3 regions of the Enterobacter sp. TMH.L2 genome follow, and region 2 is predicted to be linked to each of the others. Evidence: predicted binding sites of a transcription regulator. Region 2 holds the regulator's gene; each other region holds the start of a gene.
What was found. Region 2 encodes CRP, which controls carbon source genes, mostly activating them, when cyclic AMP is high. Its sites were predicted from a motif close to ATGTGANNNNNNTCACAT; they were not measured.
Positions count from the first base shown of each region.

Region 1: the regulator CRP is predicted to act here: its motif matches at 1,164-1,181, upstream of rbsD (D-ribose pyranase).
Region 3: the regulator CRP is predicted to act here: its motif matches at 1,507-1,524, upstream of msrB (peptide-methionine (R)-S-oxide reductase MsrB).

Region 1 is NZ_CP193791.1:4,647,796-4,651,074, reverse strand. Features, by position in the region: gene kup (low affinity potassium transporter Kup) at 1-1,050, shown strand, start outside; gene rbsD (D-ribose pyranase) at 1,265-1,684, shown strand; gene rbsA (ribose ABC transporter ATP-binding protein RbsA) at 1,695-3,209, shown strand; gene rbsC (ribose ABC transporter permease) at 3,206-3,279, shown strand, end outside.
Region 2 is NZ_CP193791.1:227,385-230,663, forward strand. Features, by position in the region: gene ACREYP_RS01035 (YccS/YhfK family putative transporter) at 1-1,197, opposite strand, end outside; gene crp (cAMP-activated global transcriptional regulator CRP) at 1,260-1,892, opposite strand; gene ACREYP_RS01045 (OsmC family protein) at 2,205-2,609, shown strand; gene ACREYP_RS01050 (phosphoribulokinase) at 2,646-3,279, opposite strand, start outside.
Region 3 is NZ_CP193791.1:2,832,292-2,835,570, forward strand. Features, by position in the region: gene chiD (chitinase ChiD) at 1-604, shown strand, start outside; gene ACREYP_RS13570 (YeaC family protein) at 653-934, opposite strand; gene msrB (peptide-methionine (R)-S-oxide reductase MsrB) at 974-1,387, opposite strand; gene gapA (glyceraldehyde-3-phosphate dehydrogenase) at 1,732-2,727, shown strand; gene ACREYP_RS13585 (D-hexose-6-phosphate mutarotase) at 2,811-3,279, shown strand, end outside.

The DNA of each region.
Region 1 (3,279 bases), 390 kb from region 2:
AAAAACCCGTTCTTCCTGCTGGCTCCTGACTGGGCGCTGATCCCGCTCCTGGTTCTGGCGACGCTGGCAACGGTTATCGCCTCTCAGGCCGTGATTTCCGGCGTATTCTCGCTGACTCGTCAGGCGGTTCGCCTGGGTTATCTCTCGCCAATGCGCATCATCCATACCTCAGAAATGGAGTCCGGGCAGATTTACATTCCGGCGATTAACTGGATTCTGTATATCGCCGTGGTGATCGTCATCGTTAGCTTCGAACATTCAAGTAACCTGGCGGCGGCATACGGGATCGCAGTAACCGGCACGATGGTGCTGACCTCGATTCTCTGCTGCACCGTCGCGCGCAAAAACTGGCACTGGAATAAAATTGCCGTGCTCCTGATGTGCGTAGGCTTCCTGTTTATCGACGTGCCGCTGTTCTCTGCTAACCTCGAGAAAATCGTCTCTGGCGGCTGGCTGCCGCTCACGCTGGGGCTTGTCATGTTTACCATCATGACGACGTGGAAGAGCGAGCGTTTCCGCCTGCTGCGCCGTATGCACGAGCACGGTAACTCGCTGGAAGCGATGATTGCGTCCCTTGAGAAGTCTCCGCCGGTTCGCGTGCCGGGCACCGCGGTTTATATGTCCCGCGCGTTGAACGTGATCCCGTTTGCCATGCTGCACAACCTGAAGCACAACAAAGTGCTGCATGAGCGAGTCGTACTGCTGACGCTGCGCACCGAAGATGCCCCATACGTTCACAACGTTAAACGCGTTTCTATTGAGCAGCTGTCACCCACCTTCTGGCGCGTGGTGGCCAGCTACGGCTGGCGTGAAACGCCGAACGTGGAAGAGATTTTCCACCGCTGTGGTTTGGAAGGCCTAAGCTGTCGGATGATGGAAACCTCGTTCTTCATGTCGCATGAGTCGCTGATTATCGGCAAACGTCCGTGGTATCTCCGCCTGCGCGGCAAGCTGTTCCTCGCCCTGCAGCGAAATGCCCTGCGCGCGCCTGACCAGTTTGAGATCCCGCCGAACAGGGTTATCGAGCTGGGCACCCAGGTCGAGATTTAAGTCAGCCAGTCTTTACTGGCCTGATGCCCTCACCCCGACCCTCTCCCACAAGGAGAGGGCGCAAAGACTAAAAAACGGTACTCAGGTACCGTTTTGCATTTATTAGCGAAACGTTTCGATGTTGATCACACTTCTTTAACCTGGTGGTTGTTTAACCGCCACCTCTTTTCCTACACTCATTATCAGCGAAACGTTTCGCTAGTGGAGCAGGAAAATGAAGAAAGGTACCGTTCTTAACGCTGATATTTCGGCCGTTATCTCCCGTCTGGGGCACACCGATTCACTGGTGATTGCCGATGCCGGGCTGCCAATTCCGCGCCATACCCAGCGCATTGATTTGGCATTAACTCACGGCGTTCCGGGCTTTATGCAGGTCGTGGATGTGGTAACGCAGGAAATGCAGGTTGAGGCGGCAATCATTGCTTCTGAAATCAAACAATATAATCCCGCGCTTCACGAAACGTTGCTCAGCCATATTGAGCAACTGCAAAAACACCAGGGAAACACCATAACTATTCGTTACATCAGCCATGAGCAGTTCAAGCAGCACACCGCGGATGCACATGCGGTTATTCGCAGCGGGGAGTGTTCCCCGTATGCGAATATCATTCTCTGTGCCGGCGTAACCTTCTGAGGAGGTCAGCATGGAACCCTTACTGCAACTTAAAGGGATCGATAAATCGTTCCCAGGGGTGAAAGCCCTGTCTGGCGCGGCGTTGAACGTTTACCCGGGCCGCGCAATGGCGCTGGTGGGTGAGAACGGCGCCGGCAAATCCACGATGATGAAAGTCCTGACCGGGATCTACACCAAAGATGCCGGTTCGCTGCTGTGGCTGGGAAAAGAAACTGCCTTTAGCGGGCCAAAAGCGTCTCAGGAAGCCGGTATCGGGATTATCCACCAGGAACTCAACCTGATCCCGCAGCTCAGCATTGCGGAGAACATCTTCCTTGGCCGCGAGTTTGTCGGGCATTTTGGCAACATTGACTGGAAGAAGATGTACCGTGAAGCCGACAAGCTGCTGGCGAAGCTGAATTTACGCTACACCAGCGAGCGTCTGGTGGGCGAGCTGTCGATTGGCGATCAGCAAATGGTTGAGATTGCCAAGGTGCTGAGCTTTGAGTCCAAAGTCATCATCATGGATGAACCGACCGATGCGCTGACCGACACGGAAACCGAGTCGCTGTTCCGCGTTATCCGTGAGCTGAAGGCTCAGGGCTGCGGCATCGTTTATATCTCCCACCGCATGAAAGAGATTTTTGAGGTGTGCGACGACGTGACAGTGCTGCGTGATGGGCAGTTTATTGCCGAGCGCGAAGTCTCCACGCTTACCGAAGATACCCTGATCGAAATGATGGTTGGCCGCAAGCTGGAAGATCAGTATCCGCATCTGGACAAACAGCCCGGCGATATTCGCCTGCGGGTCGATAACGTATCTGGCCCCGGCGTGAAGGCGGTTTCTTTCACGCTGCGTAAAGGCGAAATCCTCGGCGTTGCCGGGCTGATGGGTGCCGGGCGTACCGAATTGATGAAAGTGCTTTATGGCGCGCTGCCGAGAAGCGGTGGCTATGTGGCGCTGGATGGCCGTGAAGTAGTGACTCGTTCTCCGCAGGATGGGTTGGCTAATGGCATCGTTTATATCTCTGAAGACCGCAAGCGTGATGGGCTGGTTCTGGGGATGTCGGTGAAGGAGAACATGTCGTTGACCGCGCTGCGTTATTTCAGTCGCGGGGCTGGCAGCCTGAAACATAAAGATGAGCAGCAGGCGGTGCAGGATTTTATTCGCCTGTTCAACGTTAAAACGCCTTCCATGGAACAGCCAATTGGCCTGCTGTCCGGCGGTAACCAACAGAAAGTTGCCATCGCGCGTGGCCTGATGACCCGTCCGAAAGTGCTGATCCTCGACGAGCCAACTCGTGGCGTCGACGTTGGGGCGAAAAAAGAAATTTATCAGTTAATTAACCAGTTTAAAGCCGAAGGGTTGAGCATCATCCTTGTGTCGTCCGAGATGCCGGAAGTGCTGGGCATGAGCGACCGCATTATGGTTATTCACGAAGGGCGACTGAGCGGGGAGTTCTCCCGTGAAGAAGCCACCCAGGAGGCGCTGATGGCCGCGGCCGTTGGTAAGCTTAATCGAGTGAATCAGGAGTTAGATAAATGAGTACCCAGACCGTGTCCACCCGTCGCTGGTTCACCAAAGCGTGGCTGATGGAGCAAAAATCGCTGATCGC
Region 2 (3,279 bases):
GAACATCACCGTCATTAGGATCCAATACGGCTTTGGCAGGTGTAAGAAGGAGCCCAGCAGGCTGGCAATGGTCAGCATCACACCTAAGCGCGCGGAGCTGCGCAAAGCGGAGGATTTAAACGAGAGATAGCTTTTCAGGGCCGGGAAAAACGGTAAACGGCGTTCCCTGTCCTCCATTAAATCCCTCACGTACAGCGGCCGCTGGGTTTTCAGTACCCGGGCAATGCGGCTGAAGTGGTAATGGCAGAACTGCCCCACTGGATTGTCCGGATTCTGGCGGGCGATTTTTTCCAGGGCGTCGATCTGCTTATCCATGGTAAAGCGCGTTGGATAGCGGTGGTAAAGAATATCGTCTGCCAGCACGCGCAGGCGCGCGGCGATGGTTTGAGCATTCCAGCGGATCACGGCTTCCGCATGGCTTTGCTCGACCAGTTTTTGCACCTCTTCAGGCTGATGCAGGCTAACCGAAATGTGTTCCTGCAGATCCAGCGCAACCTGGAAAGCGCGTAACAGACGCTTGTAGCCGTTTTGCTGGTTGGCCGATAGCATATGCAGCTGCTGGTAGCAGGTAGTGATCAGGTCGACGGCTTTTTGCTGGCGGGCCAGCAGCGGCGGCAGCGCTTTTTCCGGGTCGGTATGCTGGGTCAGCAGGCTGTACTTTGCTTCGCAGTAATCTGCCAACTGGCGGTACAGCAGGCTGAGCGACTCCCTGAGCGGTTGTTCACGCCATAGCCGGAACCAGAACCAGTTGAAGGCGCCGTACCAGATGGTGCCGAAGATATAGAGCACCATGGGCTTCCAGATCGGCATATTCCCGGCCATGCTGAGCGTAAAAATAGCGGCGATCAGCGATGCGGGCAGCAGGCGGGCGTGAAGTGAGCTGATTTCTGCCGTCACACCGAGCAGCAGAGCCATGACGATCAATATCGCCGGCAGCGGGATGTGGGTGTAAAGCAGCAGAAGCTGCAGGATAAGGCTGCTGAGAGCGAACAGACTGCCGCCGATGATCAATCGTTTGAAGAAGCGCTTGTGCGGCGTGTCCAGCCCGGCAATGTTGCAGCAGGCGGGAACTAACGAGAAGAGAAGGCCGTTTTGCAGGCTGCCAAGCAGCAGGCCGACAGCCACGGGAAGACACAGCACCAGCGTTTGCCGCAGCGCGTAGTTAACTTCTGGGTGGTAAATTAATCTCTTCCACATAGCCTGAATTGTAGAGACAAAAAAGGCGTGTTACCGAAGCGACACGCCTTTATAAGGGCTAATTAACGGGTGCCGTAAACGACAATCGTTTTACCGTGGGCGGAAATGAGGTTCTGATCTTCCAGCATTTTCAGAATACGGCCAACGGTTTCGCGGGAGCAGCCCACGATCTGACCGATTTCCTGGCGGGTGATTTTGATTTGCATCCCGTCCGGGTGGGTCATGGCATCCGGCTGTTTAGCCAGGTTCAGCAGCGTCTGAGCAATGCGGCCGGTCACGTCGAGGAAGGCGAGGTTGCCAACTTTCTCAGAAGTTACCTGCAGGCGGCGCGCCATCTGGGAAGAAAGACGCATCAGGATGTCCGGGTTGACCTGAATCAGCTGACGGAATTTTTTATAGGAAATTTCAGCTACTTCACAGGCTGACTTGGCGCGAACCCAGGCGCTACGCTCCTGGCCTTCTTCGAACAAACCTAATTCACCAATGAAATCACCCTGATTCAGATAAGAAAGGATCATCTCCTTGCCTTCTTCATCTTTAATCAGAACAGCTACGGAGCCTTTGACGATGTAGTACAGCGTCTCCGCCTTTTCACCCTGGTGAATCAGCGTGCTCTTCGACGGATACTTATGAATGTGGCAATGAGACAAGAACCATTCGAGAGTCGGGTCTGTTTGCGGTTTGCCAAGCACCATGCGCGGTTATCCTCTGTTATAAACTGGCTACCAAAGACAAGACGCGGAACCTCTTGTCTGGCGTTGCAATCGTGAAATTTTCCCAAGCCCTGGGAGCTGGCGGGCAGGTTAACCCTGCGGCCTGTAATTAGTCGTTTCCTCTGCTTACGGCATAAACGTCTCTGTATCGCAGCAGCATCCGGATTGTTTTAGCATAGCTTTTGGTTAGTGTCTTGTATTGTCTCGTTTCAGCATGACCTGGATCGCCTTACGTTGCCAGTTTTCACGTAGACGCGTAATCTGAAAGAAATTTTTATTACGGGAGTAGGTAAAATGCAGGCACGTGTTAAATGGGTGGAAGGCATGACCTTCCTCGGCGAATCCGCTTCTGGCCACCAAATTCTGATGGACGGGGACTCCGGGGATAAAGCGCCAAGCCCGATGGAAATGCTGCTGATGGCCGCGGGCGGTTGTAGCTCAATTGACGTGGTGTCGATTCTGCAAAAAGGCCGCCATGATGTGACGGATTGTGAGGTGAAACTGACTTCCGAACGTCGTGAAGAAGCACCTCGTCTGTTCACCCGCATTCATTTGCATTTTGTTGTGACCGGGAAAGAGCTGAAAGAAAGTGCGGTTGCCCGCGCCGTTGAGCTGACCGCAGAGAAATATTGCTCGGTGACGTTGATGCTGGAGAAAGCCGCAGAGATTAGCCACAGCTACGAAATTATTGAAACCTAAGTAGAAAAGGGCGGTATACAGACCGCCCTTACGCCATCAGGCAATTTTCCTGCCTTCTGCCAGCCGCTGCACCAGCGGGGCCATGATCAGCTCCATCGCCAGCCCCATTTTCCCGCCCGGTACCACCAATGTATTGATGTGGGAGATAAACGACCCCTGCAACATTGCCAGCAGATAAGGGAAGTCGATGTCGTCCAGCCCACGGAAGTGAATGACCACGAAGCTTTCGTCCAGCGACGGAATGGCTCGCGCGGCAAACGGGTTAGAGGTGTCTACCGTCGGAACGCGCTGGAAGTTGATATGGGTACGTGAGAACTGCGGCGTAATGAAGTTGATGTAATCGTCCATGGAGCGCACTACGGAATCCATCACCGCTTCCCGTGAATGGCCGCGTTCGCTGGTATCGCGCACCAGTTTCTGAATCCATTCCAGGTTAACGATGGGCACCACGCCTACCAGTAAATCGACGCAGTCGGCGACGTTATGTTGAGGGGTGACTACACCGCCGTGCAGGCCTTCGTAAAACAGGACGTCAGTGGGCTCCGGGAGCGGCTGCCAGGGCGTAAAAGTACCCGGCACCTGGTTCCACGGCACCGCTTCATCGTAGGTATGCAGGTATTTACGCGCTTGCCCTTTGCCGGTCTGGCCGTATTCGATAAAGGTTCGTTCC
Region 3 (3,279 bases), 2.2 Mb from region 2:
GACCTACGACATGGCATACGGTACGCAGTACTTCAACTCGAATCTCTATGATTCGAAAAAGTGGCCGACCGTGGCCGAAGCCGACAAGTACAGTGCTGATTTCGTAGTAAATAACTATCTCGCAGCCGGGCTGAAACCAGCGCAGATGAACCTCGGCATCGGCTTCTATGGCCGCGTACCTAAGCGTGCCGTAGAGCCGGGCATTGACTGGTCAAAACCCGACGCGCAGAAAAATCCGGTCACACAGCCCTACTTCGGCGAGCGTGAGCTGGAGCTGTTTAAAACCGCGCTGGGCGTGGATCTGACGAAAGACACTTACGTCAAATACAACGACCTGGTGAAGAAAATGCTGAACGACCCGCAGAAGCGCTTCACCGAAGAGTGGGATGACGACGCGAAGGTGCCGTACCTGACGCTGAAGTCTGCTGAAGGTAAACCGCTGTTTGCCATTTCCTACGAGAATCCGCGCTCGGTGAAAATCAAAGCCGAGTACATCAAAGAGAAGGGGCTGGGCGGCGCGATGTTCTGGGAATACGGCGCGGATGACAACAACCAGTTGGCGAAACAGCTCGCCGAGTCGCTGGGCATCGATCACGCTAAATAGCGGTTAACGCAGAAAAACGAAGGGAGACAAGTGAGTCTCCCTTTTTGTTTACTGCAGCTTCATCGTTACAAACGGCGCAGGCTCGATGCCAAACTCCGCTTTCAGCTGCTGTTTGCTCTTCATCACCATCTGGCCATTGGTGTCGATAGTCATGTGCTGCGCCTCCGTGTTGTGGCGCGCCTGCCACAGCATCACCAGCTGGAGGCTGTTGTCTTTTTGCTCCTGGGTCAGCGCCACGCCATCAGGCCACTTTCCCAGTTCGACCGCGGTCGCCAGGCGCTGATAAATCTCCGGCGTCATCACGCTCAACATCTCATCCAGATTGCTCATTGGGCACCCCGTCGCAGAATAATTAGCTGAATCGATTCTTCAACCCTCAACCTGCTCACCATTTTGCCCATCGGTGAAGCTCAGCGAGGCCGAGTTAACGCAATACCGCTCCCCGGTCGGCTGCGGGCCATCCGGGAACACATGGCCCAGGTGCGCGTCGCAGCTGCCGCAGCGGATTTCAACGCGTTCCATGCCGTGGGAATTATCGGTCAGATAGCGGATGGCATCGGGGCTGACAGGCTCGTAGAAGCTTGGCCAGCCGCAGCCTGAGTCGTATTTTGTTTCCGAAAGAAACAGCGGGGCCTCACACACCAGGCAGTGATAAATCCCGTCACGCTTATTATGCAGTAAACGCCCTGAATACGGCGGTTCAGTGCCGTGCTTCTGGGTCACGTAGTATTGCATCTCGCTGAGGTTTTTCTTATTTGAATCAGGGGGTAATTGATTAGACATAGGTGTACATCTCGGTCAGTTCAATTGGGACAGCTCACGGCCCCATTCTAACAAAAAATTAACAACACCGTGCTGCTTTTTGTTCTAAACTTAGCCCTGAAATTCTGGCACGGCACAAAGCGTGACGTGAATCACATTATTGTTGGGACTGGCGTTTAAAATCCCCCGCATCGTCCCCATTTGGATTTAAGCCCAAAAGGAAGCGTGAGGCGTTCAGTCGTACAAACCCTGGTCACAGGATTGATTTGTCGCAATGATTGACACGATTCCGCTTGACGCTGCGTAAGGTTTTTGTAATTTTACAGCCAACCTTTTATTCACTAAAAAATAGCTGGTGGAATACTATGACTATCAAAGTAGGTATCAACGGTTTTGGTCGTATCGGCCGTATCGTTTTCCGTGCTGCTCAGGAACGTTCTGACATCGAAATCGTTGCAATCAACGACCTGTTAGACGCTGACTATATGGCTTACATGCTGAAGTACGACTCAACTCACGGTCGTTTCAACGGTACTGTAGAAGTTAAAGACGGCAACCTGGTTGTTAACGGTAAAACTATCCGTGTTACCGCAGAACGTGACCCGGCTAACCTGAAGTGGAACGAAGTGAACGTTGACGTTGTTGCTGAAGCAACGGGTCTGTTCCTGACTGACGAAACCGCACGTAAGCACATCACTGCTGGCGCGAAAAAAGTTGTTCTGACTGGTCCTTCCAAAGACAACACCCCAATGTTCGTTCGCGGTGCTAACTTCGAAAAATACGCAGGCCAGGACATCGTTTCCAACGCATCCTGCACCACCAACTGCCTGGCTCCACTGGCTAAAGTTATCAACGACAACTTCGGTATCGTTGAAGGCCTGATGACCACCGTTCACGCTACCACCGCAACTCAGAAAACCGTTGATGGCCCGTCCCACAAAGACTGGCGCGGCGGCCGCGGCGCAGCTCAGAACATCATCCCTTCTTCTACCGGTGCTGCTAAAGCCGTAGGCGTTGTACTGCCAGAGCTGAAAGGCAAACTGACTGGTATGGCGTTCCGCGTTCCTACCCCTAACGTGTCCGTTGTTGACCTGACCGTTCGTCTGGAAAAAGCTGCTTCTTACGAAGAAATTAAGAAAGCAATCAAAGCTGCTTCCGAAGGCGCAATGAAAGGCGTTCTGGGCTACACCGAAGATGACGTAGTGTCTACCGACTTCAACGGCGAAGTACTGACTTCCGTGTTCGATGCTAAAGCTGGTATCGCACTGAACGACAACTTTGTGAAACTGGTTTCCTGGTACGACAACGAAACTGGCTACTCCAACAAAGTACTGGATCTGATCGCTCACATCTCCAAATAAGTTGAGATGAGAACCTGATCCTAAAGGGCGACTTCGGTCGCTCTTTTTTTTGCCTCAAATCACCAGGACTAAGGAAAAAAGAAATGATTAATAAAATTTTTGCACTTCCGGTCGTCGAACAAATTACCCCTGTGCTTACCCGCCGCGTAAACGATGAGCTGGACGTCATCGTCGTTGATCACCCCCAGGTTCGGGCATCTTTCGCACTTCAGGGCGCACACCTGCTCTCCTGGCAGCCTGCCGGTGAAGATGAGGTGCTGTGGCTGAGCGACATCACCCCGTTCCATAAAGGCAAAGCGCTGCGCGGCGGTGTGCCTATTTGCTGGCCGTGGTTTGGTCCGGCAGAGCAGCCAGGCCTGCCGGCGCACGGTTTTGCCCGCAACCAGCCGTGGACGCTGAGCGCGCACAATGAAGACGCCAACGGCGTGGTGCTGACCTTTGAGCTGCATAACAATGCCGAGACGCTGAAGCTGTGGCCGCATGAATTCACGCTGTATGCCCGCTTCAAGCTGGGCAAAACCTGTGAAATCGAGCTGGAAGCACACGGTGAGT